3 regions of the Devriesea agamarum genome follow, and region 3 is predicted to be linked to each of the others. Evidence: predicted binding sites of a transcription regulator. Region 3 holds the regulator's gene; each other region holds the start of a gene.
What was found. Region 3 encodes HrcA, which represses chaperone genes, less so after heat shock. Its sites were predicted from a motif close to TTNGCACTCGNNNNNNNCGAGTGCNAA; they were not measured.

Region 1 (5,216 bases), 1.0 Mb from region 3:
CATCACGGTGGACTTCGCCCCGGACGGTGACCAGGTGGAGATTCGAGCGACTGTGCGCACCAGCTCGCGCACCGGTGTGGAAATGGAAGCGCTGACAGCGGTCAGCACGGCGGCGCTCACCCTCTACGACATGATTAAGGCCGTCGATAAGCACGCGCGGATCACCGATATCGAGGTGCTTGCCAAGTCCGGGGGCAAAAGCGGGGACTGGTCGCTGGAGGAGACGTCGTGAATGTCGAGGGCGGAGATAGCCGTCGGGCGCTGGTCGTGATTGCGTCGACCCGTGCCGCCGATGGTACATACGAGGACCGAACCGGTCCCATTCTCACGGCGTGGCTCAGCGAACTCGGCTACCGTGTGCCTGCGCCCGTGGTGGTTCCAGATGGTCCCGCCGTCGGCGAGGCGGTGAAGACGGGCCTGGATGAACAGGTCGATCTGCTCATCACCTCCGGCGGAACGGGGATCTCACCCTCTGATGTCACCCCGGAACAGACCCTGCCGTTTCTAGACAGGCAGCTTCCCGGAATCCCCGAGGCTATTCGAGCCCTCGGGGCGAGTAAGACTCCGGCTGCTATTTTGAGCCGAGGCATTGCTGGTACTGCGGGGCGCACCCTGGTGGTGAACCTGCCCGGGTCGCGAGGCGGTGTCCGCGATGGAATCAGTGTGCTGGAGCCGATTCTGGCGCATGTGTACGACCAGTTCCGAGGGGGAGGGCACTGATGACCCAGCACGACCATGTGAGCGAGAAAGGCCATGTCGGGCGGGAGAATAAAGGCCTTGCCGGGCGGGAGAATGGTGTGGCCGAGCACGACCGCGATACAGATCAAGATGCTACGGCCGAGAAGAATCACGCCGACCGCAGTGGTACACAGATGACGGATGTGGCAGTGCTTGGGCATCCGGGTGATCCTGCGTTCGGAGATATCGCGGAGAGAATCCGGTACACACAGGTCACCACCGACGAGATTTCCACCATGCGGATGGCGAGTATGGTGATTGATCCGCGGTGCGGTGCCGTGGTCACCTTCGACGGTGCTGTGCGCGACCACGATGAGGGACGCGGTGTGGTGCGTCTGGTCTATAGCGCGCACCCGAGCGCCCAGGAGGTCATCGAAGAGGTGGCCCGGGAGGTAGCTACACGCTACCCAGGAGTGATCTTGGCACTGGCGCACCGGGTGGGCACGCTGAGTGTGGGGGAGACGGCGCTCGCCTGCGCGGTGGCTGCCGCCCATCGCAAACTGGCGTTTATTGCATGCGATGACCTCGTTGATACCGTGAAAAAACGCCTGCCCATATGGAAGGAGCAGGCGTTTACGGATGGCTCAAGCGAATGGGTTGGTGCTCTCGAATAAGGAGGTGTCTCGTACGAGCTGTCGTGTAGGAGGTGTCTGGACGGCTCGGACGTTCTTGGCGGGGCGTCGGTCGGCAGCTTTGGTTGGATGCAGCTAGTCAGTGCTACAAGCCCGCATGGCTGTTAGTCCGTTTGAGTGGGCTTGTAGGTCGTCTGAGTTGGCTTGGGGTACGGACTGAAACGGCTTAGGTGGCCTCAGCGGGGGATGGAAAAGCTTCCGATGGGTTGGCCGGAGCGCGCGTTCAGGAGGTGCGAGTACGTGGTGCCGGTTTGTCCGTCGGTCGGGCCAGCAACGGGACGGCTGGAACGGCGGCGCAGAACGTCGAGCAGGCGCAGCTCCCGGCGGTTCGCATGCTTCTTGTTGGTCTTGAGCATCATGATGAAGGGTCACTCCTAGTGATGGTCGGTTAGTGCTGGTGAGGCCCGGGATCGCCGGTGCGTCTCGGTATTAACGCTATGGTTTCGTGACCGGTATGCGCTCGTGAATAAGACGCGACATTCCATATCGTGAGATTTTTTGGGGGGAGGTGCGTCACAGCGGGACGTATTGCCCTCCAGTCGTGATCTGTGGCGCATCAGTCGCGAGCAATCGGGTAGCGATTGGGTAGCGGTTGAAGCGGGGATAGTTAGCACTCACCTTGCGCGAGTGCCAATCTGGCTTTAGATTGGATTGCGTTGGCAGTCTCACGGTGAGAGTGCCAACGACCCGGAGTCTTCGGGGTTGGCACCGCGACGACGACCACGTAAGGACTCCTCGACGAAGCACCCGTTTCGTCCACCTCTTTTGTCTACAAGACACAAAGACATCAAGACATCGTTTCACCGAGTCACGAAGGAGAGGTCGCATGTCGGTCTCCATCAAGCCCCTCGAGGACCGCGTCGTTGTTCGCCCGCTGGAGGCGGAGCGCACCACGGCCTCCGGCCTGGTTATCCCGGACACTGCCAAGGAGAAGCCGCAGGAGGGCGAGGTCATCGCCGTCGGTGACGGACGTTTCGACGACAAGGGCGAGCGCGTCCCCATGGACGTCAAGGTCGGCGACAAGGTCATCTTCAGCAAGTACGGCGGCACCGAGGTGAAGTACGGCAACGAAGAGCTGCTGATCCTCGGCTCCCGCGACATCCTCGCGATCGTCCAGGGCTGATCCATGGCTAAAGAAATCATCTACGACGAGGACGCCCGTCGCGCCCTTGAGCGCGGTGTGGACAAGCTCGCCAACACCGTGAAGGTCACCCTCGGCCCCAAGGGCCGCAACGTGGTGCTCGACAAAAAGTGGGGCGCGCCGACCATCACCAACGACGGCGTGACCATTGCGCGCGAAGTTGAGCTCGAGGACCCATTCGAGAACCTCGGCGCTCAGCTAGCCAAAGAGGTTGCCACCAAGACCAACGATGTCGCTGGTGACGGCACCACCACCGCGACCGTTCTGGCCCAGGCACTCGTGCACGAAGGCATGCGTAACGTCGCTTCCGGCGCCGCCCCCTCCGCTCTCAAGCGTGGCATGGAAGAGGCCGTTGAGGCCGTCTCCCAGAAGCTCTCCGAGCTGGCGAAGGACGTCGAGGGCAAAGAGCAGATCGCGAACGTTGCTGCGATCTCCAGCCAGGACCGCGAAATCGGCGAGCTCATCGCCGAAGCCTTCGACAAGGTTGGCAAGGACGGCGTGATCACGGTGGAGGAGTCCTCCACCACCGCGATGGAGCTCGACTTCACCGAGGGCATGCAGTTCGACAAGGGCTTCATCTCGCCCCACTTCGTCACCGATGCAGACCGGCAGGAAGTCGTTCTGGAGAATGCCAACATCCTGATCAATCAGGGCAAGATCTCCGCTTTGGCTGATCTGCTGCCAGTCCTGGAAAAGGCTATCGACACTGGCAAACCGCTGTTCATCATCGCTGAGGATGTCGAGGGCGAGGCTCTGTCCACCCTGGTCCTTAACCGTATCCGCGGCACCTTCAAGGGCGCTGCTGTGAAAGCTCCGGCTTTCGGCGACCGCCGCAAGGCGATGATGCAGGACATCGCGATCCTCACCGGCGCACAGGTGGTCAGCTCGGATATCGGCCTCGACCTGAAGTCCGTCGGCCTGGAGGTGCTCGGCACCGCCCACCGCGTCGTGATCACCAAGGAGACCACCACTATCGTGGGTGGCGCTGGTGACGACGAAGCTGTGGCCGATCGCGTCGCACAGATCCGCGCCGAAATTGAGCGCACCGACTCCGACTGGGACCGTGAGAAGCTCCAGGAGCGCCTCGCCAAGCTCGCAGGCGGCGTGTCCGTCATCAAGGTGGGCGCCCACACCGAGGTCGAGCTCAAAGAAAAGAAGATGCGCATCGAGGACGCGGTCTCTGCAACCCGCGCCGCCATCGAAGAGGGCATCGTGTCCGGCGGTGGCTCTGCCCTGGTGCAGGCCGTCAAAGCGCTGGACGGCGACCTCGGAACCAGTGGCGACCAGGCCGTCGGTGTGCGCGCCGTGGCCAAGGCCCTGGTTGAGCCGCTGCGCTGGATCGCCGAAAACGCCGGCCACGAGGGTTACGTCGTGGTCGAAAAGGTGAAGGAAGCTCAGCCCGGTCACGGTCTGAACGCCGCCACCGGCGACTACGTCGATCTGCTCGCTGAGGGCATCATCGACCCGGTGAAGGTGACTCGTTCCGCTCTGCGCAACGCGTCCTCCATCGCCGCGCTGGTGCTCACCACCGAGACGCTGGTCGTCGACAAGCCCGAGGAAGAAGCCGCGCCGGCCGCCCCCGGCCACGCGCACTGATCGGCCCCGGCGCTTCACGCCCGTAGGCGCAATGCCCCGGTCACCCTATGGTGGCCGGGGCATTGCCATATGGAGATTTGGTAGGGCGCGGTTGTTGTGAATGGTGGTGTGGCGCGCTTCCGCTAAGGGCTGGTCAGAACAAATCCAATGCCTCACAGAGACGATCCGCGTCCAGCTGCCCCGGGGCGCTCGCGGCATCACCCAATGCGGCAAATGTGGCGGCACTGCCGAACACATGCCCGGCAATGCGGGTCACCACACCTAGCGAGCCCATCGAAATCGCGATCACCGGAACTTTCGGATTCTGCACGGTCACCTCGCGGCACACCGTGAGCATGCGCAGCACGTCATTCGCATCGCCCGGGGTCACTGCCACTTTCCATGCATCTACACCCAAGGTATGCATCCTCGAAAACACCGCGTGCAGCCGTGCGCGCGACGGTGTGCCACCAAAGTCGTGGAACGAGGCGATAGAAAACACGCCGTTCGCCACCGCTTCCTTGAGAATCATTTGTGCGGCCTGTTCCCCGCGATTCAGCTCTATATCGACCGCATCGGCGGCGGGCAGCAGTGAAACCACCGTCTGGGCATAGGCCACGGTATCTAGATCTGCCGCCCCGCCTTCGGTTCGCGTACGCACCGTGAGTAGAAGCGGCTTCGGGGCGATCAGAGCGCGCAGCTCATGGCCCAACTCCAGCAGTCCAGGCGGTGCCGTTATGGGCTCGACGGGATCGTCGTGAGGGACACGAGTGAGATCGGTGGGGGTACAGGGGACGAGATCGTCGGGGTTGCGGAGCAGATCCACCCGCCATTCGACTATGTCACATGGCGCCGCGGACGCCGCGCGCGCCTGACAGCGCAAAATCGCAGGATCCACCCCGGTCAGAGAGACGATAACCGCAGGTCGTCCCCCCGAAGTGGGAACTAGCGGAACATGACGGGATGCCTGCATAGAAGCTCCTCTATACGGTGCGGACCCTCGGAATGCTACCGGGAACCGGGCCGGTCAGATCCTAGGATGGTTGTGGATGAGCAAAGGTTACGACTCAAGGAGAATCGGGTGATGAGGCAGGAAGCAGAACGCACCTTCCGTCCCCCGTATGCCGCGA
Region 2 (5,216 bases), 1.1 Mb from region 3:
CTCGCTGCCTACGGAGTTTTGTATGCCCGACGCCGTCACACCCCGATCGTAGCCTCGTACCACACCGATATTCCCCGGTACATGGATGCCCTGGGGCTTAAGTACCTGCGCCCGGCGGCAACCGCTTGGCTTCGACGTCTACACAACAGCGCAGACGTCAACCTGTGCCCGTCCCGGCCCCTCATTGACGAAGCCCGCGCCGGGGGACTTAACCGGGTCAGTCTGTGGCCCGGTGCTGTGGACACCGCCCTATTTCACCCGACGCGCCGCTGCCAGGAGATGCGGGCCCGGCTCACCAATGGCGACGTTGATCGGCCTGTGGTGTTGTCTGTTGGCCGTCTATCTAAAGAAAAAGGGCTGGATCAGCTGATCACCACGATGGAGATGCTGCCGCACGCCCGGATCGCGTTCGTGGGCAGCGGCCCGCACGAAACGCAGCTGAAGCATCGGTTTGCTCACCTTCCGGCCACGTTCCTCGGTCACATGAGCGGCATCGAACTCGCTACGGCATTCGCCAGCGCAGATGTGTTCGCGTTCCCGTCGTGCACCGACACACTCGGACTGGTGTCGTTGGAGTCGATGGCTTCGGGTGTGCCTGTTGTCGGGTGCCGGGCCGGAGGTATTCCCGACACGATTCGTGACGGCGAAACAGGTTTTCTAGTTGATCCACATGACCCTCACCAGATGGCTGCCCGCCTCGGAGTGATCCTCGATAATCCGGGAATTCGCGACCGGATGGGGGCTGCTGCCCGCCTGGATGCAGAGAAGCGGTCGTGGTCACTGGCAACTGCCACCCTGCTGTCGGCCTATCGCACCGCCATTGCGCGGCAACGGGTCGGAACCGTTACTGACCTGATGCGCACCTTCGACACGGTCGAAGCCGCCTAACGCATACCCATAGCAAGGCGCCCCGCCTCCCATAGGAGACGGGGCGCCTTATTCGCTTCTGTGCACCATCGCGGGTTACTCCCCCGGATGACTGGGCACCGCGGTCCGCACCCGCGTTGACCGCAGCCGACGGGTGCGATCACACGGATGCTAGACCGCGTGGCGAATGGGAACAGCTATGTGGAATGGAACCAGCCCTGAGGCTGGATCACATCATGCCGCCCATTCCACCCATGCCCATGTCTTCGCCACCGGCAGCCGGCTTCGGCGGCTCCGGCTTGTCGGCGACAACAGCCTCGGTGGTCAGGAACAGACCCGCAATGGAAGCCGCGTTCTGAAGAGCCGAACGGGTCACCTTCACCGGGTCGATGATGCCAGCGCCGATCAGGTTCTCGTACTCGCCGGTCGCAGCGTTCAGGCCCTCGCCAACCGGCAGACCCTTCACCTTTTCCGCGACGACGCCGCCCTCGAGACCAGCGTTCACAGCGATCTGCTTCAGCGGAGCCTCGATGGCAACCTTCACGATGTTGGCACCGGTAGCCTCGTCGCCCTCGAGCGACAGCGAACCGAATACCTCTTTGCCTGCCTGCAGAAGAGCCACGCCACCACCGGCGACGATGCCTTCTTCAACCGCAGCCTTGGCGTTACGCACGGCATCTTCAATGCGGTGCTTGCGCTCCTTCAGCTCAACCTCAGTGGCTGCACCCGCCTTGATCACGGCGACGCCACCAGCGAGCTTGGCCAGGCGCTCCTGAAGCTTCTCGCGGTCGTAATCGGAGTCGGAGTTCTCGATCTCCTTGCGGATCTGGGAGACGCGTCCGGCGATCTGGTCGGCGTCACCCGCACCCTCAACGATGGTGGTTTCGTCTTTGGTGACAACAACCTTGCGTGCCTGGCCGAGCATTTCCAGACCGGCGCTCTCCAGATTGAGACCAACCTCTTCGGAGATGACCTGGCCACCGGTGAGGATCGCCATGTCCTGCAGCATCGCCTTACGACGATCGCCGAATCCGGGAGCCTTCACGGCGACCGATTTGAAGGATCCACGCAGTTTGTTCATGATGAGCAAGGCGAGAGCTTCACCCTCGATGTCCTCGGCGATGATCGCCAGCGGCTTGCTCGACTTGATGACCTTCTCCAGCAGCGGGACAAGGTCCTTCAGGGTGGAGATCTTGGAGTTCACCAGGAGGATGTAGGGATCCTCCAAGACGACCTCCTGACGCTCCGCATCGGTGACGAAGTAGCCCGAGATGTAGCCCTTGTCGAAACGCATGCCCTCGGTCAGCTCCAGCTCGAGGCCCATGGTGTTGGATTCCTCGACGGTGATGACGCCTTCCTTGCCAACCTTGTCCAGCGCCTCGGCGATGAGCTCACCAATGGCCGGATCAGCTGCGGAAATGGCTGCGGTGTTCGCGATCTGCTCTTTGGTCTCAACCTCAACGGCCTGATCCAGGAGCTTATCGGTGACAGCGGTAACTGCCTTGTCAATACCGCGCTTGAGCGCGATCGGGTTCGTGCCAGCGGCCACGTTGCGCAGACCTTCGCGCACCAGGGCCTGAGCCAGCACGGTAGCGGTGGTGGTGCCGTCGCCCGCGATGTCGTCGGTCTTCTTAGCGACCTCTTTGACGAGCTCCGCACCGATTTTCTCGTACGGATCTTCGAGCTCGATCTCCTTAGCGATCGAGACGCCGTCGTTGGTGATGGTGGGGGCTCCCCACTTCTTCTCCAGCACGACGTTACGGCCCTTGGGGCCGAGGGTGACCTTGACGGCGTCCGCAAGCGAGTTCATGCCTCGCTCAAGGCCGCGCCGGGCCTCCTCGTGGAAAGAGATGATCTTGGCCATGATGGATTGATCTCCCGTGTGTGTTGTTGTTCCTCACCTGTGCCCGCGACGGACGGGACAGGTGCGGGCGTTCACGTCACGGCCACACCAGGCCCTCACAGGTTCGGACAGTTCGTGGTCGACCTCGGGTATACCGGGCCGAACTGCACTCCTGGTTCTTAACTTGTGATCCCTCGACTGAGCTGCGCAGCTGGGCGCAGATCAGCCAAGTTTTGTCACTCTCAACCAGAGAGTGCTAACCCATCATAAGCACTCACCGGGTGCGAGTGCTAATAGTTCGCCGAGGGAATATTGACTACTGCCCGGGGAGCGAGTGCAGCTCGCTGACCGTGACGAAACGCCATCCATCCGCTGTCATCTCAGCGACGAGGCGGTCGAGCTCACGCATCAACGCATCGGTGGGATCACCCCGCCCATCATGAGCCAGCACAATGGACCCAGGGGTTGCCAGCCGTTGCACCTGCTCGCGACACCACCCGGGTTCAGCCCCGGTGACATGATGGGACCACAGCACCAGATCAAGACCGGCCCGGGCGGCAGTAAACAGGACCGGGGCGCTCAACCCTCCGTACGGGGGCCGCCACAAAACAGGACCTGCTCCGGCAGCGCGCAACGCATCCAGACCACGACGAACCTGGTCGGTCACCACCTCAAGCGGTTCCGGGCCCAGATTGGTGTGGTCATACCCGTGCAACGCCACCTCGTGGCCGTGGGCGATCACCTCCCGAGTCAGGTCGGGATGTTTCGCAGCAAACTCACCGAGCTCAAAAAATGTGGCCCTCGCCCCGTGACGACCCAGGAAGTCCAGCACCTGGGGAGTCCAGCGAGGATCCGGTCCATCGTCGAAGGTCAAAGCGATCACGCGTTCAGCCACCTGTCGCCGAAACAAGACCGCGGGGGCAATTTCATCAGCGGTTCGTTCATCGCGCGGAGGGGCCGCATTGCGCCGCAGTTCACGCCGCATCCACTGCTCACCCGCCACGGCTGTTGAACCGGCCCCTAAGGCGCATGCCCCGACCCCAATCCCCGCCGTCACCAGGGAACGGCGACCTGGACGGGTGCGTGCACCCCCTCTGCCCGACGCAGGCCCATTGGACACGCCGGCGACTAGACGGTCAGAAGGCATGCGGTCAGTGGCGGATACCCGGGCACCTCTGGGCGCGCGGCTCGTCGTCGATGCCCGGTCAGATGAGTTGAGCGGACCCTCACGTGGACCCTGGGGAGCAACCATATGCGGTCAGTTCCCCGGTTCACGCGTGGCAATGAACGTGATCGGAGATTCGTAGTCGGAGGATTGCTGCGGCTGTCCCGCCCCAACTTCCTGAGCCAGGGCTTCAGCTGCTCCTCGGTTCGCCTCATTTTTGTAGAACACGATCGGATCCTGCTGCCGATTAGCGGAGTTGCCCGTCCCGACATTGGTCCAACCGCTGCGTTGCAAAGACCGCTTCCAGTCGCCCGCCAAACCGCTGATACCACTGCCGTTGAGCACCCGGACCTTCAGCGTCTTATCCACGGCAGCGGGTGGCTGCGGATTGTGTGTCGGCGATCCACTTGGACCGGCTGCCGTGGGTTCCGCCGATGGCTGCGATCCTTTGTCTCCGACACCCCCGCCCGTGACGATCAGAGAAATCACGAGGGCAAGGACAGCGATTAGCGCGACCGCACCGACGATGAGGTAGACCAGGTTCCGGCGCCAAAATGGCTCCTCAGCGCGGTGTGCGCCTTGGTGTCGTGTCTGCTGCGCCTCAAAGTCAAACTCGTCGGGCGGGTGCGGGTAGTCGGAATCAGCCACGCTTCCATTAAAGCGGGTCAGCAGAGGAAAGCAGAGCAGACGCCCCGAATCTGAGCTATCTAGCCTCCTATGCACACCTTAGTTCGACCATAAATCTGGTTTTAGACGGCTATTCAGTCCCCTCACCGTGGGGATGATGGTCGCTATTGCGCAGAGGATGCCGTGCGACTGCTGATCCGGCGAGCACGCAGACGGTTGATCAGAGCCGGTGCAGCGGCGAGCGCAGCCGGGTTATCCAGCAGACGATTGAGCCGGATCAGGTAGACAGTCGGGCTCAATCCCAAGTCCTCACGGATGCGTCGTTCCTTCGCTCCGGCGTATCGGAATGTCTGCGCTTCGAGTTCGAGGATGCGGCGTTCCAGATCAGTCAGAGCATGGTCTGCTTGGCTGTTGGGACCGCCCGAGTCGATGGCAGGGGACATGAGAAAAAGGGTAGTCCACTGCGGGTTTACTGCAGGACCGTTCAGCCAGACAAGCCGCCCATCATCTTTGACAAGCCGAATACTCACCGAGGATCTGAAACACTAAGGGCATGTCGCGTCCTTTGGCAGAGATCATCGCCCCCGACTGGGCTCACGCCCTCGCCCCGGTGGAGAACCTGATTCATGAGCTCGGAGAGTTCTTGCGCGTCGAAAGCCGTGCAGGCCGGCGATATCTTCCCGCCGGCGATCGCGTTTTGAGGGCTTTTACCCG
Region 3 (5,216 bases):
ACATCCCCATAAATCGCGGCCGCCCGGTGAACAGCTTCCGCCGTCACCGTCTGACCGCGCGAGACCATCTCGACCAGGCTGCGCACAATAGACAGAGCGCGGCGACACGCATCATCGTGGCCGCGCAACGTCACTTGATGGCCACGGACGTGGACATCGACTTCCGGAAGGACCTCCTCCAAGGCGGCAATGGCCTCATCATGGGCGCCGAGTACCTGAAGCGGACTGAGGTGATCGGGAATCGCCAGACGTCGTTCCACGACCTCGGGGCCGGGCATGGGCACAGATCTCCTTCGTGTGGGTAGCATCCTTCGCAGTCTCGATCCTAGCCGGACCCGGTGACACTACATCGCCGCCGCATCAGCGTGATCATGGCGAAATTGGTCAGTTCCGCCCCAGCGACCGACAGCGGCACTGAGAGCAGCTAATACCGCTGGGCCCGCGGTCGAGGCCCGCAAAATTTCAGGCCCCAACTGAACCACCCGGGCCCCGGCTACAGCGAGTGCTGCCACTTCATCAGGCGTGATACCGCCTTCTGGACCCACCACCACACTTATCGACGACATCACGATCTGCCCAGATGTTTGTGCAGTTACCCCATCTGCAGCGGCGAGCTCAGTGAAAACCTCACCGATAGATGCATCCGCACTCTCGTGCAATACGAGCGTTAAACCGCCCTGTGCACGAGAGTCCTCCACAAGCTGGATCAGCCCGGACATATCCACCGGGTCGCCGAGAGCCGGAATCGTCAGGCGCCGCGACTGCTTCACCGCCGAGTCGATAGTTGCTTGCCATTTCATAAGACCCTTGCGTGCCTTTTCACCGTTCCACCGCACTACACAGCGGCTAGCCTGCCACGGCACGATCCTATCCACACCTAGTTCCGTGGCTGTTTCCACCGCCCGTTCGTCCCGCCCTTGCCGCGCTAATGCCTGAACCAGCACGAGCTGCGGTGTTCGCGGCACCGCGGTACGGGAGGAGTCAGCAAGAATCACCTCAAGGTGTTGTTTCCCGACGGTATCCACGGTTGCCCGCGCCTGCGATCCACCGCGGTCGGTTATCAAAACACTTTCGCCAACGCGCACCCGAAGAACCTTCACGGCATGATGAGCTTCGGCACCGTCAAGACGAATACGGGCACCGGCTTTCAGCCCCTTTAGCATCTCGCCGGGAACCAAGAACGCATGCGCGGTCACGCGATCACCATACCTGGACAGAATCCGAGATGATAAGGTCCGCTATACCTCACAGACCCTGTAACCGTTCCCGCAGTTTGGAAAAGACGCCATTTCCTGACGACCCATGAATCCTGGCTTCTGGTTTTTCCTCACCGCGGAGCATCGCGAACTGCTTCAGTAATTCGCTTTGCTCATCGGTGAGCTTGGTCGGAACCGACACGTTGATTCGCACCTTAATGTCGCCTCGTCGTTTCGATCGCAGTCCTGTTACACCCAAACCGTGCAAGGTGACGGTGTCTCCCGGCTGCGTTCCAGGCTTCACATCCACCTCCTGGGAACCGTCGAAGGTCTCCAGAGAAACGACCGTGCCGAGCGCCGCTGCTGTCATCGGAATATCGAGCGTGGTGAGCAGGTCATTGCCTTCGCGAACAAAAATGTCGTGATCGCGCACCCGCAATTCAACGAAGAGATCCCCACGCGGGCCACCGGCAATACCAGCCTCACCTTCACCGCGCAGCTGAATCCGAGTGCCGGTCTCCACACCAGCAGGAATGCGCACCCTCAACGTCCGGTCAGCCCGCACGCGCCCCTGGCCTGAACACTCCGTACACGGGTTATCTATCCGGTCACCATGCCCCTGGCAGGCTGCGCAGGGAGCCGAAGTCATAATCTGCCCGAGCAAAGAATTAGCCACCCGCTGCACATGGCCCGATCCCCCACACACCGTGCACCGCGTAGGACTCGATCCAGGTTCACAGCACGACCCGTTGCATCGGCTACACGGATCAGCGGTGCGAATGGGAATATCGGCCTCGGTTCCGAACACGACATCCGCAAGATCCACGTCCAGCCGTTGCAACTGGTCGGCACCGCGACGCTGCCTCGGCACCGGCCCGCCACTTCGGGTATGCATCCCGGCGGCACCGGCAAACACATCGAAAATATCGGAGAAATCGAAGGTCCCGAAGTTAGCACCGCCACCCATTGGGTTACCCGGTCCGCCGCCAAGATCGTACATCCGGCGTTTTTCTGGATTGGATAGCGTCTCGTACGCCTGCGAAACCTGTTTGAACTTTTCAGCCGCCTCGGGATCCGGATTCACATCCGGGTGGAGGGTCCGGGCAAGCTTCCGGTAAGCCTTTTTAATCTCCTCGCTAGAGGCGTCGCGTGAGACACCGAGAAGCTCATAGTAGTCGTTCACGTCTCTCCTGAGTTGATCAACGATGGGGTATCGGTTGCAGGGCCCGCGCGGTTCGTGGACTCTGCGCTGTCTGTGGGCGACTACCGTGCGCCCGCTGGTTTACGGTGTTCAGCCGGTTGACTGAAAACCGTTTGGTTAGTCGGTCTACCCGAGGAATCGGGACATGTAGCGGGCTACCGCGTGCACCGAGGAAATCCCGGCCACATAATCCATACGAGTCGGGCCAAGAATTGCAAGATGCGATGCGGCGCCCGGACGCTGGCCTGGGGCATAGCCCGCGCTGACCACGGATGTGGAGGTGAGAGCGGCGTCTGGCATTTCGTGGCCGATGCGCACCTGAATTTCCCCAGCCTGCGCGCTCATCTCCGTGAGCAAGCGCAGCAGCACAATCTGCTCCTCCAGGGCATCCAACAGCGGCTCCACGGCCGTCTCAATGTCTATGCCCCAGCGTGCCAAGTTCGCGGTCCCCGCGAGCACAATTCGATCCTCACGCCGAGCATCCAACAGGGCATGCACCGCGGCGAGGATGCTCTGCACCTGGCCGCGTTCATCGAGAGGATAACCTTCCACAAGGTCATCCAGACCCTTTTGCAGATCAGTTACCCGTTGTCCGACCATCACCGCGTTCAACTTGGTCCGAAGATCGTGCACAAACTGGTCGGTCACATCGGGGATCACATCAATGGTGCGCTGGTCCACCCAGCCAGCGTCAGTAATAAGGACGACCAAGATCCGCCCCGGCGCCACGGCGACAACTTCCACATGACACACCTTGGCCTGGTGCAGCGATGGATATTGGACCATCGCGACCTGCCGAGTGAGCTGTGCGAGCAGCCGGACGGTGCGCGAGAGCAAATCGTCGAGATCTGACGCGCCGTCGAGGAAGGTGGTGATAGCCCGGCGCTCAGGAGCTGACAGCGGTTTAATGTGGGCGAGGTTATCGACGAAAACCCGATATCCCTTATCGGTAGGGATTCGCCCGGCCGACGTATACGGCTGTGCAATCAGACCTTCGTCTTCAAGCACCGACATGTCATTGCGAACGGTCGCGGGTGAAACTCCGAGGTCATGCCGCTCCAGGAGGGCCTTAGAACCGACGGGTTCACGGGTTGCAACATAGTCCTCAACAATGGCCCCGAGAATGTGCATCTTGCGCTCGTCCATGCCCTCCTCCTTCCCACCGGCAGTCTTTAGCACTATAGGCGGTCGAGTGCTAATTCTAGCGAACGGTGACGCAGAGCCCAATGTGGCACCCAATGCACTTGTGGTCGTGTCCAGCCCTCGAGAAACCACTATGACTTGATACCTTTCCGGTCATGGCATCACGACCATCACCGCGCGCCACAACCGGTTCATCATTTCCAGGCTCTGACCGGTACGGCAGGGATGTCCTCGCACCCGGAGCCCCTGACCTTCACCGGCGCCGCCCTGTGGCGACCAAAACCGAAGCTCGGCAAGGACTCGTGGTCGAAGATGCCACAACCGGCTGGTGCGGAGCTATTACGCGCGTAGAGAAAATCGCGGGTGGCAGGAGTGTTGAGCTCGAAGATCGACACGGTCGTCGCCGCTCCTTCCCACTCGGACCCGGTTTTCTGCTCGAAGGCCAGCCTGTGATCTTGGTGCCCGCTCGCAACGTCTCAGGCCCTCAGGGGCCAGCACGCTCAGCCAGCGGTTCCGTCTATGTCTCCAATCTGCGTGCCCGCGAGGCCCGCGGCTCTCGACTCTGGGTTGAAGGCAAGCACGACGCCGAACTGGTCGAAAAAGTGTGGGGACATGACCTGCGGGTCGAAGGAGTTGTGGTTGAACTCCTCGAAGGCGCCGACCACCTCGTCGATCTCGTTCGAGAATTTCAGCCCGGACCAAATCGCCGACTCGGCGTTCTCTTAGACCACTTGATCACCGGATCTAAAGAATCCCGCATCGCTGAAGCAGCCCGCAGTGTGCCGGGAGCGAGGGAGCACTTGCTAGTTCTTGGGCATCCATTCGTGGACATTTGGCAGGCTGTACGCCCGGCCCGAGTGGGGCTCGCATCCTGGCCCGATATCCCCCGCGGCACCGACATCAAAGTGGGTACTCTGCGGGCACTGGGGTGGCCAGCCAGCGACCAGGCCGATATCGCAGACGGATGGCAGAGAATCCTGAGTTCAGTGCGCAGCTACGCGGACCTCGACCCGGCTCTGCTAGGGCGCGTCGAAGAACTGATTGACTTCGTCACGGCGACACCGTAGGTAAGTTGGGCGGGTCTACGTCAGATCCCGAATTACCTGATCGGCGAGGAGCCTGCCAGCAGGCGTCAGGACAGCCTTCCCCTGAGCCAGTTGCGCCGGATCGAGCAGTCCCCGGTTAGCGTGAACATGCAGCGCTGACCGACGTTCAGCGGCAACAGCATCAATATCCAGACCATCAACGGTCCGCAACTCGAGCATGATGCGCTCAACCCGTCGATCCTCGGCGGTCAGAATCTCCTGCCCGTCCTGCGGAAGCACTCCCCTGGTAACCGCATGGGCATAACGGCTTGGATGTTTGAGGTTCCACGCACGCATCCCGTCGCGATGGCGATGCGCTCCGGGTCCGATTCCCCACCAGTCTGCGCCATGCCAATACGCAAGGTTGTGGCGGCAGCGAGTCTGACGGGATTGCGACCAGTTCGAGACCTCATACCAGGTGTATCCAGCCTCCGCCAAGAGGGCATCGATCAGATCGTATTCGTCGGCCATAAGGTCACTATCGACCGGGGTTATCTCCCCGCGCCGTAGCTGCCGAGCCATCGCCGTGTTGCCCTCGATGATGAGTGAATACGCCGAGACGTGATCCGGTTCGCAGGCAAGAGCAGCCCT

Region 1: a site for HrcA is predicted at 1,978-2,004, ahead of groES (co-chaperone GroES). Genes of this name have one in related genera too.
Region 2: a site for HrcA is predicted at 2,978-3,004, ahead of groL (chaperonin GroEL). Genes of this name have one in related genera too.

Annotation. Positions count from the first base shown of each region.
Region 1 is NZ_LN849456.1:1,673,420-1,678,635, reverse strand. It holds gene moaC (cyclic pyranopterin monophosphate synthase MoaC) at 1-232, shown strand, start outside; gene BN1724_RS07305 (MogA/MoaB family molybdenum cofactor biosynthesis protein) at 229-720, shown strand; gene BN1724_RS07300 (molybdenum cofactor biosynthesis protein MoaE) at 720-1,352, shown strand; gene BN1724_RS07295 (hypothetical protein) at 1,547-1,729, opposite strand; gene groES (co-chaperone GroES) at 2,197-2,493, shown strand; gene groL (chaperonin GroEL) at 2,497-4,107, shown strand; gene aroD (type I 3-dehydroquinate dehydratase) at 4,241-5,059, opposite strand; gene BN1724_RS07275 (hypothetical protein) at 5,171-5,216, shown strand, end outside.
Region 2 is NZ_LN849456.1:1,775,850-1,781,065, forward strand. It holds gene BN1724_RS07705 (glycosyltransferase family 4 protein) at 1-888, shown strand, start outside; gene groL (chaperonin GroEL) at 1,097-2,731, opposite strand; gene BN1724_RS07715 (polysaccharide deacetylase family protein) at 3,027-3,857, opposite strand; gene BN1724_RS07720 (LytR C-terminal domain-containing protein) at 3,969-4,523, opposite strand; gene BN1724_RS07725 (DUF3263 domain-containing protein) at 4,667-4,945, opposite strand; gene BN1724_RS07730 (uracil-DNA glycosylase) at 5,056-5,216, shown strand, end outside.
Region 3 is NZ_LN849456.1:650,261-655,476, forward strand. It holds gene BN1724_RS02915 (PhoH family protein) at 1-278, opposite strand, end outside; gene BN1724_RS02920 (16S rRNA (uracil(1498)-N(3))-methyltransferase) at 345-1,196, opposite strand; gene dnaJ (molecular chaperone DnaJ) at 1,246-2,379, opposite strand; gene hrcA (heat-inducible transcriptional repressor HrcA) at 2,524-3,543, opposite strand; gene BN1724_RS02935 (DUF3097 domain-containing protein) at 3,696-4,607, shown strand; gene hemW (radical SAM family heme chaperone HemW) at 4,623-5,216, opposite strand, start outside.